One region of the Bacillus sp. TL12 genome, then DNA from elsewhere that is predicted to be linked to it. Evidence: riboswitches for the same ligand, from Rfam matches in the RefSeq annotation. Region 1 holds a riboswitch; each other region holds the start of a gene.
What was found. Region 1 has a riboswitch for lysine ahead of LOK41_RS04250 (aspartate kinase). Riboswitches for the same ligand answer to the same signal wherever they lie in the genome.
Positions count from the first base shown of each region.

Region 2: linked by a shared signal. The riboswitch ahead of lysA (diaminopimelate decarboxylase) and the one ahead of LOK41_RS04250 (aspartate kinase) in region 1 are both predicted to bind lysine.
Region 3: linked by a shared signal. The riboswitch ahead of LOK41_RS14235 (amino acid permease) and the one ahead of LOK41_RS04250 (aspartate kinase) in region 1 are both predicted to bind lysine.

Region 1 is NZ_JAJJBY010000003.1:129,178-132,469, reverse strand. It holds gene LOK41_RS04255 (response regulator transcription factor) at 1-635, opposite strand, end outside; gene LOK41_RS04250 (aspartate kinase) at 781-2,010, opposite strand; lysine riboswitch at 2,241-2,427, opposite strand; gene LOK41_RS04245 (DoxX-like family protein) at 2,629-3,292, shown strand, end outside.
Region 2 is NZ_JAJJBY010000011.1:40,009-43,300, reverse strand. It holds gene lysA (diaminopimelate decarboxylase) at 1-1,202, opposite strand, end outside; lysine riboswitch at 1,385-1,567, opposite strand; gene LOK41_RS12595 (DUF3888 domain-containing protein) at 1,656-2,054, opposite strand; gene LOK41_RS12590 (LTA synthase family protein) at 2,333-3,292, shown strand, end outside.
Region 3 is NZ_JAJJBY010000013.1:24,915-28,206, forward strand. It holds gene LOK41_RS14235 (amino acid permease) at 1-1,241, opposite strand, end outside; lysine riboswitch at 1,392-1,574, opposite strand; gene LOK41_RS14240 (AAA family ATPase) at 1,983-2,642, shown strand; gene LOK41_RS14245 (NADP-dependent glyceraldehyde-3-phosphate dehydrogenase) at 2,857-3,292, opposite strand, start outside.

The DNA of each region.
Region 1 (3,292 bases):
TCTTCTATTTTTTTACGTAATTTAGAGATATGCATGACGACTGTTTTATCATCACCCATAGAAGTCAATCCCCATACTTGCTCGTACAATTGTTCAGCAGTAAAAATTCGGTTTGGGTGTGTGCATAAGAAAGTAAGTAATTCTAGTTCTTTAGCGGTGCAATGTACAGGTTCGTTGTTTACTGTTATCAATCCTTCGCTAGGATATAGAGAAAAGGATTTAAAATGTAGGTTAAATTTTTCTTCATTGTGCAGTTCTTGTATCATATGTTGTCTACGCAATTGGACGTTAATTCGGGCAGCAACTTCTAAAGGGTTAAATGGTTTTGTTATGTAATCATCTCCGCCAATTCCTAGTCCTGTTAATTTATCTAAATCACTCGAGCGCGCTGTTACAAATAAAATAGGAGTATTTGTATAGTTTCGAATTTGTCTGCATAGTTCAAATCCATCAATATCCGGTAGCATCACATCGAGTAAGATAATATCGAATGGATGATTTTTAATAAGAGTTAATGTCTCAGCTCCATTGGTAGCGGTTGTTATATGAGAGAAGTTTTCTTTTTTTAGTGTAAGTACTAACATATCTAGTATGCCTTGTTCATCATCTACTAAAAGTATTTTTTCTATTCTCACTACGGATCCACCTTTACATGTTTTTTGAATCTATTAAAAGATATTTGGAAAATATTTCACATGTAATAGTGTAACATAATACTATTTTGCTAGATAAAAAAATAACAACAAAGAAAGATTCTTTGTTGTTATTTTCAACATCAAATTAATTCATTTGTACCATAGGTTCAATTTTTGCCATAAATGATTGATGAAGTGCTTCTACACCATCTACTAAATGGAGGCGATCAATGACAACAGATACTTTAATTTCAGATGTACTTACCATTTTAATATGAATATTTTCTTCTTTTAATGTAGAAAACATGCTAGCCGCAACACCAGGATTTGATACCATGCCCGACCCTACGATAGATACTTTAGCTAGGTGATTTTCATATTCTACAGATTCATAATGAAGCGTTTCTTGATTTTGTTCTAATACTTCGAGTGTTTCTTTTAAATCATTCGAATGAATAGAGAAGGATAGATGTACAGTACCTTCATTTGTAATACTTTGAATAATAATATCAACATTAATATGAGCTGTAGCTAGTGTAGAGAAAACAGTTGAAAGTGATTCTTGTTCTAACCCTTTCATTGTTACACGTGTAATGTTATCTTCAAATGCAATACCTTTTACCACTGATTGTTGTTCCATGTTACATTCTCCCCTTACAATTGTTCCATTTTCTTGTTCCATGCTTGAACGAACTTCTAAAACGACGTTATAATTTTTTGCAAATTCAACAGCGCGTGGGTGCAGTACACCAGCTCCAAGATTTGCGAGTTCTAACATTTCATCATAAGAAATTTCATCTAATTTATATGCGTCTTTTACAACGCGGGGATCAGTTGTGTAAACGCCTGTGACGTCTGTATAAATATCACATTTTTTCGCTTTCAGCGCAGCTGCTAATGCGACAGCAGTTGTATCAGAACCGCCGCGGCCAAGTGTAGTAACCTCGTTCTCTCCACTTAATCCTTGGAAGCCAGCAACGATTACAATCGTACCTTCTTGTAAATAGGATTGAATACGTTCTGTGTTAATATCAGTGATTCTTGCGCTTCCATGTACAGATTCAGTTGTAATACCAGCTTGCCAGCCCGTTAGTGAAATAGCTTGATATCCTTTTGCTTGCAATGCCATTGTTAATAAGGAAATTGTTACTTGTTCGCCAGTTGTTAGGAGCATGTCCATTTCACGTTTACTCGGATTTTCACTAATAGCGGTAGCGAGTGCAACAAGCTCATCTGTGCTTTTTCCCATTGCAGATACAACAGTGACAACACCGTTCCCTCGTTCATATTCTTCAATAATTAAATCTGCTACATGTTGAATGCGCTGGATACTTCCGACAGAAGTACCACCGAATTTTTGAACAATCGTTTCCATTGCAAATTCCTTCTTTCATCCATTTTTTATTCGTAAATTAGGAAAGGTGTAAAAACATATAAGAGCGATATACAAGTCCCTAAGTATTCCTGTAGTTACCGGAAAGAAAAACAAAAAACACCATCTCAAATAGGTGAGGATGGTGCTGTTACAGGAAAAGGGAAACAGAAAAAGGAGCTAATAAAAAAACCGCCAAAAAAGGAATATCATATAGAACATGATATCTCTTTTTTGTAGATAGCTCTTCACATATACACGTCTGTATATATGACAGTTCTGTTTCTATTCGAAAACAGCCCCAATTGATAAATGCAGAGAAATTTATCAATTTCGGCAACACTTCCTTTTTTCTAAACTCATAGACATCTCTGTGTCTCCTTTAGAATACTTATAAGCGTTGCAACCTCTATCTCACGTTTTGGGCGAGAGTGTTTGGTTTATGAAGTTATTTGGTAACATTTGTTTTATAATAATTAAAATATTTTAGGAAATCAAGTGCTTTATTAATATTTTGAAAATTTAATCTTTTTAAATAAATAAAAAGAAATATTTGAAAAATATAGATGGAATTGGATTTTATATATACATTAGTAATATAGAGGGAGTGGGGGAGAGAGGGTGAAGAGGCCGAAACCAATTTATGTTCGAGCAGAAATGGAAACATCAATGGAAGAACTATGGAAGTATACACAAGATCTAACGTTACATACAGAGTGGGATGCGCGGTTTACTGAAATATCGTATTTAGAGAGAAAAGAAGGTGAACCGCAACGTTTTTTATACAAAACGAAAATGGGTTTTGGGCTTGAGATAGCTGGAGAAGGGGAATCGGTAGGTCAATTACGAAAGGAATCAGGGGAGAGAATATCTTCACTAAAATTTTGGACAGACAGTAAACTTTCGTTGATAAAAATAGGAAGGGGGTATTGGAAGTATACACCGAATGGAGAAAAGATTTGCTTTGAAACGCAATATGATTATGAGACGAGGTTTGGCCGTATAGGAAGAATGATAGATTCATATGTATTTTGGTCACTATTAGGGTGGGCTACAGCATGGAGTTTTGACGTTTTAAAGTTATGGCTAGAAAAGGGGGTTCACCCTCGGTTGCTAATAAAGAAATCGATTATTCACTGGATTGTTTGTTTGATACTTTCTTTTGTATGGATGTATCAAGGACTTGTGCCAAAAATATTATTTAATCACCCAGAAGAGGTACGGATGCTTTCTGTACTTAGTGGTTCAAACGAAAATAGTATTCTTGCTCTTAAAATAATTGGTT
Region 2 (3,292 bases), on a different contig from region 1:
ATGCGATTGTAATTATTCGCCATAGAATATCCATATGCTCCCGTACAAGAGATTGCTAACAAATCTCCTGAAGTAACTTGTGGCAGTTCTATATCCCAAATTAGCATATCTCCACTCTCACAACACTTTCCAGCAATTGATACAATCTCTTCGGCATTTTCTCTTCCTCTATTAGCAAGCATTGCCTCATAACGTGCTCCATATAAAGCTGGTCTTAAGTTATCCGTCATTCCTCCATCAACTGACACATATTTACGAATACCTGGAATATCTTTTACAGCTCCTACTGTATAAATTGTTGTTCCTGCATCTCCGACAATACTACGCCCTGGTTCAATCCAAATTTCAGGGAGTGGATAATTCTTTCTTGTAAATTGTTCCCTCACTGCATTCGTTACAGCATGCACATATGTGTCAAGCGTAAGCGGTGTATCAGACTCTGTGTAGCGGATTCCAAATCCTCCACCAACATTTAATACAGTTACTACATAGCCAGTTTCTTCTCTTATTTCTTCTAAAAAGTTCCGTAATACTTCAATCGCCCGAACAAATCCTGCTGTTTCAAAAATTTGCGATCCAATATGCGAATGAATACCTAACACATTATAATTTGATTTCTTTAGTGCTATTTGAATCGCCTGCATTGCCTGGCCAGTAGAAACTCCAAAACCGAATTTCGAATCATCTTGCCCTGTTGTAATATATTCATGTGTATGCGCCTCTACTCCAGGTGTAACTCGAATTAATATATTTACAATTTTTCCATACCGCTCTGCTAAGTCATGTAATATTTCCATTTCCAAGAAATTATCTACTACAAAACAGCCAATACCTGCTCGCAGCGCCATTATGATTTCTTCTTCCGTCTTATTATTACCATGAAAATGAATGCGTGATGCTGGAAAACCAGCTTGTAAAGCAGTATATAATTCGCCACCAGAAACAACATCTAAAGACATATTTTCTTCACGAGCTACTCGGCACATCTCCATGCACAAGAACGCCTTACTTGCATATGCTACTTGGTAAGAGAACCCACTTTCCTGGAATGCACGATGAAATGCGCGACATTTTTCACGAATAGTAGCCTCATCGTATACATAAAGTGGTGTCCCATATTGTTTTGCTAGCTGCGTTGTATCGCATCCTCCAATTTCTAAGTGTCCTTGGTCATTGATTCGGCTTGTGCCGTGTAAATACATTTGAATTCCTCCCTTATTTCCTCTAAAACTCATACCCTCAACCATCTTCTATTCATTGCAGCACGCTTTTAGGTAAACAAAAAACGCGCGGAACAATGTTCACACGCGTTTCTTATTAGGAATAATGTATCATGAAAAAATAAACGAGTTGTTATCTTCTCAAATAAGAAACCGCATCAACATCTCCAAATAGCTCTCCATAAAATAAAATTTTATGACAGTACTACATTTATTCAATGTAGTCCCAATATATGAATGCGGTGGTCATTCTTATATTTCGGCAATAGTCCCTTTCAAACTATGATCAAAGATTCCACTAAATCTCCCATAGCTTACTCTTTCCTATCGCGGCCTCTACCTTTGAGAGTAGATGAGGTAAGTCTATTTAATTTTCAAACATCTTATATTGATATTAACAATACCAAATGAATAAATTATTTGTCAAACAATTTTTTATATTGGTTTTTTACAATTCAATTTCGTATCATTTGGTAAGCGCTTTATATCTATTTTTTTCACAATCCATTCTCCTTCATCATTATCAAATGTAATTCTTATTTTTTCAAATGGAGGAAGTACTTTCCCACCTATACCAGCTTCATATTTTGTCACTTCAATTACTGTTTGAAATAAGTATGTACCACTATAAACTTTTTTTAGACTCACAATTTTCGGACAATCATATGGCTTTAGTTTTCCATAATGCTTTTCAATTGCAACATTTATTTTCGGAAATAATACAGAATAGAGTGCATCTTCTACCAAAAGTACATCATATTGTGCCGCCATCGCTGCTGGAGAAACAAATAATATAAAAACACTACATAATGCTAAACAAAATAACTTTCTCATTACAACCTCCATATCCTTACGAAACGTTTTTATGGTGCGATTTAAATCAACGGATTATACACCATCCATTTATTAAAGTTTCACTTTATTGTCTCCCACTTCTCTTTTTCTAATCGATTGTTACAAAAAGCATCCACAATTTCGTTTTGTTCTCGTATAATAGTACACGTAGTATAATAATCATAAACATATAGGGCTGTTCGTATATATAAAGTGAAACTTCTATTCATTAAAGTACAATCACTAGAACTGTCATACGTATAAGAGAGGAGTATATTATGTTACAACATTTGTTTCCAAAATTACGATTTGCACTTGTTGCAGTCGTTTTATTATGGATCAAAACATATATTGTGTACAAGCTAGCCTTCGATATTAAAATTGATAGCTTCTTCGAAGAAATGATGCTTTTGTTTAATCCAATTGCTTCATTGCTTTTATTTTTTGGCCTAGCTTTATTCGCAACAAAATATCGAAATCGCCTTATTATTGGCATCAGCTTTTTGCTATCATTTATTTTATTTGGAAACGCGATGTTTTATGGATTTTATAATGACTTTGTCACATTTCCTGTACTATTCCAAACAAATAACATGGCGGATTTAGGAACAAGCATTAAAGAACTATTTACGTACAAAACATTACTTCTATTTGCAGATGCAATTATTCTAATGTTCCTTTCGCGTAAATTTCCAAGCTTTTGTGATAGCACACCGCTATCACGATCTGAAAAACGAAGCTTCTTTAGTGGTGTAACAGCTTTATTCGTATTGCAAATTATCGTGGCTGTTGTTCATAAACCTCAGTTATTTTCACATTCTTTTGACCGTCAAACTGTTGTGAAAAATCTAGGTTTATACACATATCATCTATTTGATATTACACTTCAGTCTAAATCTTCTACAGAGCGTGTATTCGCAAGCGGAGATGGTCTTTCTGAGATTAAAAACTACATGAATTCAAAAGATAAACAAACTGATAAAAATTCATTTGGAGCTGCAAAAGGAAAAAATGTCATTTTAATTTCAATGGAATCAACACAAAATTTTGTAATCAACAAGAAAATTAATGGAAAAGAAATTACTCCATTTTTAAATCAGTTTATAAAAGAGAGTTATTACTTCGATAACTTTTATCATCAAACTGGACAAGGAAAAACATCTGATGCCGAATTTATTGTGGAAAATTCACTCTATCCATTAGATCGTGGCTCTGTATTCTTTACTCATGCAAATAAT
Region 3 (3,292 bases), on a different contig from region 1:
ATTCGTGAACCCATTTCATTTTTATATGTTTCACCAGTTGCAACGAGTTTTAATTGGAAGATTGGTGAAACGAGATAAGGGATTAAGTAAGCTAAAGTTGAGACAGTAATAACGAATGTATAGGCCTCAGCAATTGTTCCTGATAGTGTTGAGAAAAGGAAGACTTGCGACATAATATTTGTTAGTCTTAATGAATAAATTGGGCTTCCTTTTTTGTTTGTTTTTGCAAAGAAGGAAGGGAAGAATCCTTCTTTTGCTGCTTGATACGGTACCTCTGAACTTAATAAAATCCAGCCTAGGATTGAGCCGAATAGGGAAGTAAGGGCAAGCAAGGCCATTAATTTCCCGCCGCCATGACCCATTGCAGCATTTAATGCATCAGCTAATGGACGTTCAGACGCTTGTAGTTTATCCATATGAAGAACACCCATTGTTAAAATGGTAATTCCTAAATAAATGGCAACAGTTATTAATAATCCAGCTACAGTTGCATGTTTTACCGTTTTTGGAGATTTCGCTCGGTTTGATAAAAGAACAGCTGATTCAATACCGATAAATGCCCAAAGTGTTGTAAGTGCAGCTAAATTCACTTGTGAAAGTAGACCATGTGATACGCCTTCTTTATCAACTATTGGTGTGTACCATTGTCCAAATTTAGAAGCTTGAAATGCAAACAAAGTAACAACGATAAATAGAAGGAATCCAGTCACCTTCGTTGTTGTTGCGAGGAAGTTTAATTTCCCAGCTCCGTTTACACCGTTTGTTAAAATCATATGTGTTCCCCATAATAAGAGCGAACAGATAGAAAATGTAATGAGTTTTCCAACTTCAACATTGAAAGTACCAATTGAAAATAAGAGACGTGTATCTTTCATAATCGGGAAGAAGAGTGATAAATAACCTGCAAAAGATGTAATAATCGCAACATTACTTGCCCAGTTTGCGACCCAGTAGCCCCAAACTATGCTGAATCCAGCCATTTTTTTCTTTTTTGGTGATGAAAATAAAGCATATGCATGACTTTGTGGTCCTGTTGTTAAATCAGGACGACGAATTGCTAAATTACCAAAAACAAGAGCTAGCATTAAAACACCAAACCCTGTTGTTAACCAAGCTAAAGTAACACCGAGAGGGCTTGCTGTTTGTGCTAATGTACTTGGCACCATGAAAATACCAGCGCCAACCATATTGCCGACAACGAATGCTGTCAGTACCCAAAAGCCCCATTTTTTCTGTTGCATAAAAAATACCTCCAAAGTTAGTATAACCAAGTCAAGCGAGGAGATATGTATGTCTTCCAAAAAGGAAGTAAGGTAAGCTTCATACAAAACAAAAAAAGCACGTGTCATTGTCGCTACGTACTTTCTATCCTATAAGAAACCCACGACATACCTCTCGATAGCTCTCCACAAACAAAATGCTTGTGACAGTTCTGTACTTATTAAGTAGCAGACCCAGCAAGAATGCATGGTGGACATTTCTTACTTCGGCAATCATTCCTTTCCCATTCGTTCATCGATGCCACTACATCTCCCGAAATGATAATCTTAATGACTGCAACCTCTACCTCACCGAGATACGAATGAGGATTTATGTATTAAATTCACATAATCAAGGGTAACAAATGAATTTTTATACGTCAATGGCTATGTTAATAATCAGACTATAGTGAAGAATTTGTCATTATATATAGATCCAAATTAAAAACTGACATAAACCCTTTCTTTTTAGACGGGAGAGAGCATCCGGCCATGTATAGAAGCGGTCAGATCCTCTTCCTGCCCCATGCCAAGTTAAAACAGAGAAAGCAGGCGGGTGCAAGTATAGCAGTGGCTTATATGCTGAAAAATCAAAATGGATTTATATAAGAAGAGAGAGCTTTTTCGAAATAGGTTCTTTTGAAGAATCTTGTTGATAGTTGTGTTACATTGACAAAGCAGAATATTGAAATCGTGTTTTATAAAGAAAAATGGAGGTGCGATATGAAGTTAATTTGTTTGGAGGGTGCAAGTGGTATTGGCAAAACGACAACGTGTAGAAGGATTGCAGAATTGTACAATGCTTATGTGATTCCAGAGGTGAATTTCTTATTTCAGCGCCCTAATCCTGAACCGGAAAATTGGTATCTTGAAAGGCAAGTTGAAAGGTGGCAAATCGCACAAGAAAAACTAAAATCGTATGATGTAGTTCTATTTGATGGAGATATTTTTCAGCCCATTTGGTATAACTGGATTTATCAGGGGGAATTTCCGCAAACTTTACCGTTTTTGAAAGAGTTTTATGTAAATCGAATAAAACGAAAACATATAGGATTTCCGAATGTCTACATTCATCTTTCTACAAGTGAAACAGAATTAAGAAAAAGGAAAGAAAAGGATACTACTCGAAGACGAAGTAACTTTGAAAAACATTTAAGTCTTATAGAACCACAAAAGCAGTATTTTCAATATATGAATACTGTTTCTCCTCATGGAGTCCATTTTGTAGATGCAGTTAGTATTGAAGAAAATGTAAAAAATATTTTTGAGATTTTGTCTAACTTGAACAATGAAAAACAACATCATTATGATGTACCTTTATTAGAGAATGTAATGGATTGGGTAATGAATAGTAGCCCTAAAACATATGAGATAAGTGAATAGGTGAATAAAAGAATATATATCTAACTTGATTTTCTAACACATATCCATTTTTATTTTCAAGCACTTAAGTCGTGGCTATGAAAATAAAAGGAAATCTCCACTCGCTTTCTCTTTTTGTTTTCACTTGGCATGGGGCCAAAAAAGGAACTGATCGCTTCTATCTGTATTTATATAAAAAGAAGCTAATCTACAATCGTAGACTAGCTTCTAAAATTTACATTAAGTTTAATACAGTTACTTTCTCACGTGTCATAGACTCAAGGTTCTTCCGAATACCTTGTGCTCCCATACCAGAACCTTTTACACCGATGAATGGGAAGTGGTCAGGGCCACGTTCTGTACGTCCGTTAATTTGAACAGAACCAGTGTCGATTTTGTTCGCAATTGCAAATGCTTTGTTAATGTCTTTTGTGAAGACACTTGCTTGCAGACCGAACTCTGATTTGTTCGCAATTTCAATTGCTTGCTCATCAGAAGAAACGCGGATAATTGGAAGGATTGGGCCGAATGGCTCTTCCCAAGCAACTTTCATATCTTCTGTTACATTGTCAATGATTGTTGGATAGATTAAGTTGCGCTCGCGCTTGTTACCGATCACGATTGTTGCGCCTTTTTCTACCGCATCGTCAACTAATCCTTGAACGAAATCA